Rosistilla oblonga: one gene and its partner. The protein of the gene in region 2 binds, or shares a complex with, the protein of the main gene of each other region. Links are inferred from orthologs where the notes say so. Each region holds a gene or a part of one and is shown on either strand. Other genes may lie near its edges.

The links. Proteins that work in one complex are often made in the same cells at the same time.
Region 1: CA51_RS23835 (region 2) and rny share a complex: the UniProt entries of both Bacillus subtilis proteins name them as parts of the possible RNA degradosome complex. The link is inferred for Rosistilla oblonga from one-to-one orthologs.

The regions. Positions count from the first base shown.
Region 1 is NZ_CP036292.1:2,856,017-2,861,241, reverse strand. The notes cover bases 1,248-4,086. They hold rny (ribonuclease Y), read right to left. Parts: upstream 3,574-4,086; coding sequence 1,921-3,573; downstream 1,248-1,920. Other genes in these bases: CA51_RS10110 (hypothetical protein), read right to left, coding at 1,248-1,255. In the rest of the region: CA51_RS10115 (helix-turn-helix domain-containing protein), read left to right, coding at 1-866; more of CA51_RS10110, read right to left, coding at 977-1,247; CA51_RS10100 (outer membrane beta-barrel protein), read left to right, coding at 4,677-5,225. UniProt on the Bacillus subtilis protein: Endoribonuclease that initiates mRNA decay. Initiates the decay of all SAM-dependent riboswitches, such as yitJ riboswitch. Involved in processing of the gapA operon mRNA, it cleaves between cggR and gapA.
Region 2 is NZ_CP036292.1:6,743,520-6,748,914, reverse strand. Bases 680-3,688 are described here. They hold CA51_RS23835 (polyribonucleotide nucleotidyltransferase), read right to left. Parts: upstream 3,300-3,688; coding sequence 1,059-3,299; downstream 680-1,058. Other genes in these bases: rpsO (30S ribosomal protein S15), read right to left, coding at 3,617-3,688. Also shown: CA51_RS23840 (SpoIIAA family protein), read right to left, coding at 165-521; more of rpsO, read right to left, coding at 3,689-3,886; CA51_RS23825 (DUF6580 family putative transport protein), read right to left, coding at 4,195-4,758; CA51_RS23820 (hypothetical protein), read right to left, coding at 4,912-5,395. UniProt on the Bacillus subtilis protein: Involved in mRNA degradation. Catalyzes the phosphorolysis of single-stranded polyribonucleotides processively in the 3'- to 5'-direction. Necessary for competence development in Bacillus subtilis.

The DNA.
Region 1 (5,225 bases), 3.9 Mb from region 2 along the record:
TCCGCCAGGGGGATGTTAACGACGCTCCCGAACAGGCTTGGGTCGTCGCATCCGACTCGGTTTTGATGGGCGCATTGCTCAACGGCGTCTCGACTCTCGGCGGATCGGCTCGCCACCACGCTGCCGGTTCGAGCGTCAACGGCAGCACCAAGGCGGAAGAGAATCCACCGCAACCCGAGCGTTTGCTGCAGACACTGGTCTGGAGTCCCGGGCACGTCTCGACCGAAGAGACTCACCTGCGTGCGAATTCGGTGTACGAATCGTTCTCCGGTGCCCCCGGCGACAAAGCGATGGTTTGCATCGGTAGCGTGAAGAGCAATCCGGTCGCCGAGGTGCTGTTCTCGGAAGCGTTTGGCTGCGACCCATTTGTTTCGCAAGACGACGTGGAAAAGGCTTCGGATCGCGCCTGTCCTTTCTTCATGCGATACCGCGACTTCGATCCCAAACCACCATCCTCTACAGCGGGGGAACGGCTGTCGAAAACCGAAGCTGCCGACAAGCCTGGCCTTTGGGTCGAGACCGACAACGGCACCTGGGAATGGGCCGGCGGCGGACAAAACTCCGACGTCGCCTTGGTCTTCTACATCTTCCGCGAAGCCTTGGGCCGATTGGACATGGTGCTCAGCGGATTCACCGGGCGAGCGACTCGCTACCTGGCGAAAACTCTGGCCACGCGCAGCGAAGCCTTCTGGCCACCGGTTTACGAAGAACCGCACGTTCAGATCGGTGCTTATATCGTCGAATACGAAACCGACGGTTCGAAGGCCAAGAGCGAAGACCTGTTGATGACCAACGTCTCCTCAGCAGCCAAGATCACGCCACTGTCGGCCAAAGCGATCGAGCGACGCATCGTCTCCAACGGCTAGGTTCGGCACGCGATCTAACGGTAGTGGACGAGGCCACGAGTCCTCGCATAGGGAATTTTCCTTTGGGACAGAGGGACTCGTAGCCTCGTCCACTACGGGGCGCGGGCGTTTTACGCCGCGCGACGGATTTCAAGCGTCGGCTCTTCTCCGAACAGTTCGCTGCAGTCTTGGCGAACGGCGACCGATCCATCGGGATCGAAGATTTTGACCTGGTTTTCTTCGACAAACCAGATCGCAGTGTAGGGACCAAAAGCGAAGCGGCGGCCGCAATAATGCCCGTCGCTGATCAAGATCGACTCGGTCGCGCTCCAAACGTTGGACGGATGGCTCTTCGAGAACCAAGCCTGCAGAAAAGCTCTGACTTCATCCAAACGTTGTGCATTGGACATCGGGTGCGCTCCGGAGTTCCTCTTGTATCAAATCCTACAAGCCTCCTATCGGCATTTATTCGAACCGGTCCAGCGTTTTATCGGTCAAAAACGCACGAGCTTTGTAGATCGCCTAAACTAACAAGCGTGGATGGGGCTTGGCCCAGTTCCCGAGGCTTGCGTCGCGAGGCTAACGCATGACGTCGCGTTGCGACTGGGGACTTGAAATGGCGCGATGGAGGGCGATTTCCTGGGACTTGCGTCCCAGGCTAACGCATGACGTCGCGTTGCGACTGGGGACTTGAAATGGCGTGATGGAGGGCGATTTCCTGGGACTTGCGTCCCAGGCTGTTGCATGGCATGGCTTCGCCACTCGAAAACGCGTCAGTCGCGAAGCGACGCCATGAGTTAGCCTGGTGACGCAAGTCCCAGGTGTAAGAAAACGTGGCGCCCCACCAGCCTTCACCCTCCCCCAAACGCAGTTTGACGGGGAGGGTCGAACCAGCGCAGCGAGGTTCGGGGAGGGGAGTCGGCCTGAGCGAGTCGAGGTATTCGATACAGCGGATGCCGCTCCCCGGAAAACTCGCCAAACGCTTGTTTGCCGACCCTCCCGGCTGCCGCCGGGCGGGTGGAGTCCTGCTTACACGGGTGATCGACTTCACCCTCCCGGCGAGTGAAGTGAATCGCTAGCGGGCTAGTTCGGTGAACCGGCTCTCGCGGACCACGGTGACTTTGATCTCGCCGGGATACGTCAACTGTTGCTCGAACGCCTTGGCGATGTTGCGGCAGATCGCTGCCGCTTTGGCGTCGTCGGTGATCTTGGAGTTGGCGATCACTCGCAGCTCGCGTCCCGCTTGGATCGCAAACGCTTGTTCGACGCCATCGAAATCGGTGGCGATCGATTCGAGCTCTTCCATCCGTTTGACGTACCGTTCCAGCGATTCGCGTCGAGCACCGGGGCGACTGGCGCTGCAAGCATCCGCTGTCGCGACGAGCACCGTGTAGGGGAATTCGGTGATGATCTCGTCGTGGTGGCCGAAAGCTGCGTGGACGACTTCGGGCGATTCGTTGTGCCGCTTTAATAGGTCGGCACCGATCTTGGGGTGGCCCCCTTCGAGTTCGTGGTCGGCCGCTTTGCCGATGTCGTGCAGCAAGCCGCAGCGGCGAGCGACATCGGGATCCAAGCCGATCATCTCGGCGATCATGCTGGAGAAGTAGGCGACTTCGATGCTGTGTCGCAACACGTTTTGGCTGTAACTGGTGCGGAAGTGCAGGCGGCCGAGCATCTCGATGATCCGCTTGTTCAGCCCCGGCACGTTGACTTCGTCGGCAGCTTCTTCTCCCTTGCGACGGATGAATTCGTCGAGATCCTTCGACGTCTGTGCGACGACTTCCTCGATCCGCGAGGGATGGATGCGGCCGTCGGAGATCAGTTTGTCGAGCGATTGGCGAGCCAGTTCGCGGCGAACCGGATCAAATCCGCTGACGATCACCACGCCGGGAGAATCGTCGATGATCACGTCGATCCCGGTCGCCTTTTCGAACGCGCGGATGTTGCGTCCCTCGCGGCCGATGATCCGCCCCTTCATATCGTCGTTGGGGATGTCGACGGTGCTTGTCGTGTTCTCGGCGGTGTGCACCGCGGCGTACCGCTGCATCGCCGTCAGAAGCATCTCGCGGGCCTTGGCATCGAGCGATTCGGAGAGGTGGCGTTCGTGGTGCAGGATCGCCGTACCGATCTCTTGATCCAGTTCCATCTGCAGCGTCTGCATCAACTGCTTCGACGCCTCCTCCTTCGACATCCCGCTCGCCTGCTGCAGGATCTTCTGCTTTTCATCGGTCAGTTGATCCAGCCGCTCGCGTTTGCGATTAACCGCTTCGAGCTGTTGAGCCAGCCGCCGTTGGGTGTTCTCGAGCCCTCGTTCCTGCTTCTTCAGCCCCTCTTCGGATTGAGCCAGCGTGGCGGCGCGAGATTCCAATTCGTGACGCGTCTCACGAAGCGATTCCTTGACTCGGCTGATCTCCTCGTCCGCTTCCGCCTTGTGCCGGATCACGATCTCCTTTGCTTCCAAGGCCGCGTTTTTGTGGATCGATTCGGTCTCCAGCTTCGCCTTTTCGATCATCGCTTCGGAATCGAGCTTCGCCTGGCGGATACCGCGTTTGTCGAGCGTCCGCTGGTAGAGCCAGTTGCTGCAGAAACCGAACAGCGCCCCGGCGAGGGCGAGCAGAATCAAGGTCGATGTGGAGACCAACCAGAGGCCAAACTCCGATGCCGAATCCTTATCGACTGTCGCCAGCAGATGGAGCTGGAGCCCCAAGATGTTGTCTAGCGCGTTCATCGCGAACTCCCTTTATCGATCAGGAAGATCTCACGACCTTTGCGGTGGTTGTCAACAACACGGCAAACGAGCCAATCGCGCGAGCAAGCTCACGGACTGCGGTTTGGGTTTATTGGATCTATTGGAAAGCAGCGGCAGAGGCGATCGAGCGGCTGAAATGAGAAGAGTGAAGCTCTGCAGGAGTAGGTATGGTGGGCGATCCCGGTTTGAGCAAGCTAATAGGCGTTCGCGAGGAACGCAATTTAGGCGCACCGTCGGCGCAATGATCTACCGACGCGGGGAGGAAAAATCCGAACGGCGCAGGGCCGCGCGGGAGGCTTCGCCACAAAATCGATTGCTCGGCCCAAGCTGCTCGAGGAAAGGCACCGCTGCGAAGCGTCGAAACGGTGGCGATTGCCAACATGTTGCGACGCCGACACAAGAACCCAACACTGCCGAGCAAGAAGATCAGTCCGAGGACAAAGAGTAGCAGTAACATCAATACATACATCATTTAGCTTTGCGACCAAATTTGCCGAAGCAAACCAGCGAGCAACCAGAGGCCCAGGTTATAAAATCTTCGATTATTCAAATTCAGTGGAATGGACGTCGCCGAATGGCAACACCCGCAAAAGTCAACCTAAAAGCGATCTCTATGCGGATCTAACCGCCGCTCCCTAGGTTAGCCTGGATGATACCCGCGATCGCAGACAAGTGCAATCATCTTCGCCGCCAAACCCCGCCGGATTGTCGGCTCCGATCGGCGCTCCGCCCCGAAAAACGCTGCAACCTGTCGAGTCGGCCATCGCCACCGCCGGGGCGTTCAGCCGATCCGAAGCGCTCGACGCGCGCATCCTCGCCAGCGACGCAAATTCTCTTGGCCAACCGAGATCCGGTAGCGGCTGGCACCAACGAGCGAAAGGAGTTGCCGGGGAACAGCGCGTGCGAAGCTAACAACTTTTGATAGCAACCACGCCTTCATTACCTTGGTTTACTGAATGTTCCGATTGTTGCGGATACCCGGGGGCGATCCAACGCCGCAGCGATCGAAATGACAGGCGGTTGCAATCGGATGTGTCGATTCAAGAGCGTGCAATGATCTCGCGCTATCGATAGGACTTGTCATGCTTCGATCCACCGTTGGACTTTGGTCGCTTAGCATCGCGGTGATGTTTATCGCCGCGGCGCGACAACCCGCTGCGGCCGCCGAGTGTACACCTGTCACCGCCGATTGCGACGCGCTGCAGTGCGATACTGACACAGTCGCCCAGACCGGTTCGCTTGCATCGCTGCTGAACGACTGTCGAGAAACGTCGGGCGTGGCGATGGGCGGTTGGATCTCGACGGGACTGACGCTAAACGGCGACGGCAATCGCAGCGGAACCGGGAACGCACCGTATGGATACAACAACGTTTCCGATGGCGTCGTCGTCAATCAGATCTGGATGTTTGCCGAGCGGCAGATCGCCGACGATGGGCTCGACTGGGGCTTCCGAATCGACGCGTTGTTTGGCACCGATGGGCCGGACAACCAAGCGTTTGCCGATCAGACCTGGGACTTCGGTTGGGATTCGGGACGCGATTACGGCGCGGCGATCCCTCAAATGTATGCCGACGTGCGGATCGACGACCTTGCGATCCGAGCCGGCTATTTTCTGACTCCGATCGGTTGG
Region 2 (5,395 bases):
AGTCTGCCGCTGCAGGGCTCTGTTTGTGCTTGGTCCAACCTCCCCCGCCAAGCTAGTTTTGCTTGGCGGTTTTCTCTATTTGCCGTCGATCGATGCTGGTTGTCGCTTCAGTCATCGATAGGTTGAACGACGGCATCGCTTTCAGTTCGCGTTGCTGGCGCCGCTTATGCCAGCCATTGGCGGGCTTCTTGGTCCTGGCCGGCGTCAAAATATTTGATCGTCGACATGGTAAACGGCTTGCAGATCGCCGACATCCATTTTTCCCATTTGGTTTCGCCGACCATCGCGATCTTTTCGATGTCGCGGCAGTGTTTGGTCGCAAACTTGATGTCTTCCCAGACGGCTCCCATCTCCCAGCCGTGGAAGTCGTGCATCTCGAGCAGGATTTTGATTTTGCCGCACGATTCGATCAGGCGTTCGACCGCCGGTTCGAAATGCTCGTAGTCTTCTTTGCTCAGTTTGTCGCTGACTTTAACTTCCAGTAGCCCGGTGTCGAAATCTTCATGCAGCACGATTGCCATCGGTTGATACCTTTCGGGTGTAGTGATGTGGTTTCAGTAGAGGAAGGGTTTTTGTCTTTTGCATGCGACGGTTCGGCTCGAAGCGTCGCCGTGAATGTCTCTATCATAAGGGGGCGATTTCGGTGGGGCTACAGCTGTCGCGCTCGCGGCCGTCTGCAGAGCGAGCCCGTTGGCGACGGTTGGTTGAAGATGGGACGTTTCGGTTGGCAATGCAGGCTGGTCGCTGGCGTTGTTTTGTGTCGGCACAAACCGCAGCGATGAGGGTCCGCAATGGTTGAGTTTCGTCTGCGACCAGAGTTGTTGCTGTTGTCGCGAGAGTGAAGGTTGTTGTTGGTTTGGGGCTTTTTGACCGTCGCGATGACCGGTCCCCTGGTTCCGTGCCGAGTGCTGTTGGAGTCGGTGTTTCGTGTTGGTGTGCGATGCGGTTGGTGAATCCAACGAAAAAACCGTCGCCTGAATCCAGGCGACGGTTTGCAAATTTTAGGTTCTTTGGCTGTTAGGCTCTTCAGCTTTCAGGATTGAAAGCTTGAGGAGAGCTTAGTCGCGACGTGGGCCGCGTCCGCGTCCGCCGCCACCACCGCCGCCGCTGCGACGTCCACGCGAGCGAGGGCGATCGTCGTCGCCACCGTCGCGGCTGCCGCCACGGTCTTCTCCGCCTTCTTCGACTGCCGAAGCCATTTCGTCTTCGATGCCCAGTTCGTCGATCGCTTGACGACGGCTCAGCTTGACGCGGTCGTGCTCGTCGATGTCGATGACCAAGACCTTCATCGGATCACCAACCTTGACGACGCTGTCGATCGCGCTGATGAATCCGCTGGACAGTTCGCTGATGTGAACCAGGCCGTCGCGTCCGGGCAGGATTTCAACAAACGCCCCGAAGTCCTTGATGCTGCTGACCGTACCGTCGTAGATCTTGCCGATCTGAACGGTTGCGGTGCAAGCTTCGATCAACTTCATCGCTTCTTGAGCCGATTCCAGGTTGTCGCTGGCGACCAATACGTTGCCGTCGTCGTCGACTTCGACCACGGTTCCGGTCGATTCTTGGATACCGCGGATGTTCTTGCCGCCAGGGCCGATCAGCATGCCGATCTTCGCTGGTTCGATCTTCGTGCGCAGCAGGCGTGGTGCGGTTGCAGCGATCTCGCGGCGAGGACGCGAGATCGTGGTCAGCATCTTGCGAAGGATCTCGATGCGAGCTTCGCGCGATTGCTTCAGGGTGGCGCGAATGATGTCTTCGCTGATGCCCCAGATCTTCAGATCCAGTTGGATGCCGGTGATACCGTTTTGTGTTCCCGAGATCTTGAAGTCCATGTCGCCGAAGTGATCTTCGTCGCCCAGGATGTCGGTGATCAGGACCCACTTGTCGTTCTCTTTGACCAGGCCGACCGAGATGCCAGCGACGGGGTTGGTGATTGGTACACCAGCCGCCATCAGGCCCAGAGTAGCACCACAAACCGAAGCCATCGAGCTCGATCCGTTGCTTTCCAGGATGTCGCTGATCACGCGGATCGTGTAGGGGAAGGTGTCCGCATCGGGCAGTACTGGTGCGATGCTGCGTTCAGCCAAAGCACCGTGTCCGATTTCGCGACGTCCTGGGCCACGGATCGGGCGGCATTCGCCGACCGAGAACGATGGGAAGTTGTAATCCAGCATGAATTTCTTGCTGAATTCGTCGTGCAGTCCGTCGACGCGTTGTTCGTCGCGCTTGGTTCCCAAGGTGACGGTGATCAGCGCTTGAGTTTCACCGCGTTGGAACAGCGAAGAACCGTGGGTGCGTGGCAGCAGGTCGGTTTCGCAGTAGATCGGACGCAGGCTGGCATGGTCGCGGCCGTCGGGGCGAGTGCCGGCGAGGATCAGTTCGCGGACGATCAGCGAATCGAGTTCGTGCCATTCGTGCGAGAAGCGGTTCGGGCAGACAGCGCCTTCAGCGTTTGGATCGGGGATGATCTCAGCTTTAGCGCGTTCCTTGAGTGCCTTGCACGCTTCGGCGCGGTCTTGCTTGCCAGCGGTTTGCTTGAGCGACTTGAACTCTTGGTAATAAGCGCTCTTCAGGCGATCGAACAGGCCGTCGTCTTCTGGCGGCGTGTATTCGATCTTCTCTGGCTTGACCAGATCGTAGAGTTCTTGTTGCAGTGCGATGATCTCGCGGATTACGCCGTGAGCGAAGAGGATCGCGTCGACCATCTCGTCTTCGGGCATCTCTTGAGCGAAGCCTTCGATCATCGTGACGGCGTCTTGGGTGCCGCTGACGATCAGGTCCAATTCGCTTTCGTCGAGGTCGTCAACGGTTGGGAAGGCGACCAATTCGCCGTCGATCTTGCCAACGCGAACCGAAGCGACGGGGCCTTGGAATGGCAGTGGGCTGATCAACAGTGCGCAACCTGCACCGTTCATCGCCAGCACGTCGCCATCGTTTTGGCCGTCGCTGCTGAGGACAAACGATTGGACTTGAACCTCTTCCTTGTAGCCCTTTGGCCACAGTGGGCGGATCGGGCGATCGGTCAATCGCGCGGTCAGGGTCTCTTTCATGGTCGGGCGTCCCTCACGCTTGAGGAAACCGCCTGGGAACTTACCGGCCGCAGCCATCCGCTCGCGATAATCGCATGTCAGTGGGAAGAAGTCCAAGCCGGGTCGCGGTGCGCTAGTAGCCGCAGCGGTCAAGACGACGGTTTCGCCGTATTGGATGGTTACGCAGCCCGCAGCTTGTTTTGCCAATTGCCCCGATTCTAGGATCAGCGTGTTCTTGCCAATCTTCTTTTCAACTCGAAATTTATTCACTTTCTACTCTTCCTTCTCGTTAAACCTACAAACTACTTCTATTTTCACTGTTCACTTTTTATGTTCGGTCTGATGTTGCCGCGTTCCCGTGCGAACAGAGTGGATAAAGACGGACTGAACCTTCGAGGGTGCAGTGCGAGGAACGGGAGAGCGGCGACCGGTGTATGTCGACACACCCTGTGCCAAGAATGACAGAGTGGACAAAGAGGATCGATGAGAAGACAGCGCCAGCCCAGTTGCTGGCGCATATTCACCGACAGGACGGCCCCTTCCCTTGGGGCCGTCGAAGCGACCGCAAAAAGAAGGCGAGTCGCTTGTTACTTTCGGATACCGAGGCGTGCGATGATCTCGATATATCGCTGTGGATCGGTGTTCCGTAGATAATCCAGCAGCCGACGGCGTCGGCTGACCAGACCCAGCAGGCCACGGCGGCTGGCATAATCTTTTTTATGCGTCCGCATGTGGTCGGTCAGGCCATTGATCCGTTCGGTGAGAATCGCAATTTGCACTTCCGACGACCCATTGTCGCCTGCGGAGTGCTTGTGCTCTTCGATCAGTTCTGCTTTTCGTTCTATCGTAATTGTCATTGGGGCCTACATAATTTTAACGGCGGAATTTGCTTGATGGGCACCGGTCGAATCAAGTCGCTACAGCCATCCAAGGCTCCGGCCGCGTCAATCAATTGCTAGCGCATTGACTCCGTCACTAGCGATTCCATTGTTATCAAAATATTTCGATCACGTTTTGATTCTGGCCCCTAAGTGTACCGATCTTGCGCCGTTTTGCAACGGCGATTCGGGACCGATTTCCGTAACTTGCAGCATGCAAGCCGGGACGTCGGCCGATCGAATCGCGCCGGCGACTCAGGGACTAATTCAATATTGGCATTTGAAGCTCAAGACTTGCGAGCAAATGCCGGTTGCATCGCGGGCTGCTTGCTGACCAAGCGGGTCAGTCGCGCTGGCCATTGAGATTGCGAGAACTCGTACGTTCCAAACAGAACGGCCGAATAGAGCAGATTCCCAATCAGGGTGTTTGTCAGGAAGGGGATCGCCATCGTGTAGCAGGCGATCAGCCCTGCGACGGTCGGCGGGTATTGGCCGGCGAACCAAACGCCAAGGTTGCTGGCCAGGAAGAAGACGATCGAGCTGGCGACTGCCGCTCCGCCGATCCGGGCTGCTGTGCGGTTTTTTGCTAGTCCTCGGCCGATCAACGCCGACGCGGCGATCCCCGCGTAGACCATGCAGAAGACGGCTGGGTTGTAGAAGCCCATGCCGGGCAGGCGGAGGACGTGCCCGATGACATCGCTAGCCAACATCGCTCCGATCGGCAGCAGCCATGCCGTTCGGCCTCGCAAATAACACCCTGCGAACAAGCCGATCGCGCCGACGCAAACGAGGTTTGGCGGGTGCGGCATCAGGCGGGTCGCAGTGGCGATCAGAAAGAGGATGTAAAACATGGCTCGAGATCCGAGGGCTGCAATATTATGGTTCGTAACGGAACCTCCCAGGCTATCTTCTCCCGAGCGTTTGAGCAACGCTGGAAATGGACGATTCGGTAGGTTTCGGTGTCGAATCGTCCCCGTTTTCGTCTACCGGGGGGCTTCAGCAGCTTAAGGGATCAGGAAGACGGCACCGGTCGTCCAGGCTGCCTGATTCAGTACCGCGTCGCGTTGGTACGGAGGGCGTTGCAGCAGGTTTGGCGCCCGGGTTCCAGGGCGATAGTAGCCCAGAGTGTGGTTGTATTCGCAAGGGCGTTGGATCGTCATCAAGTACGGGAGTGCTGGGATGGTCGTGAAGAACCGCGCGGCCGAAAGAGCTGGCTGAAGGCAATATTTCAGCTCATGCCCGTTGCGTTCAAGCATCGCGTCCTGGAAGTACAGGGGATGCGAAAATGTGTTGGCGGCCTGCCAGTCGTATTGAGAGTAGACCCAGTTTCCCGAACGATCGTACCCTTCGGGCAGCGGGATGGTGTTCGTCATCACCAGATCCGCGTTGTTCTTGGGAGTCTGCCCGTTACCGATGTCGACTTGTTGAGTAGTCGGGGCGACCAGCGACGGCAGACGCAGTTGGTTCCCTTCGACCTTGGGGAAACGG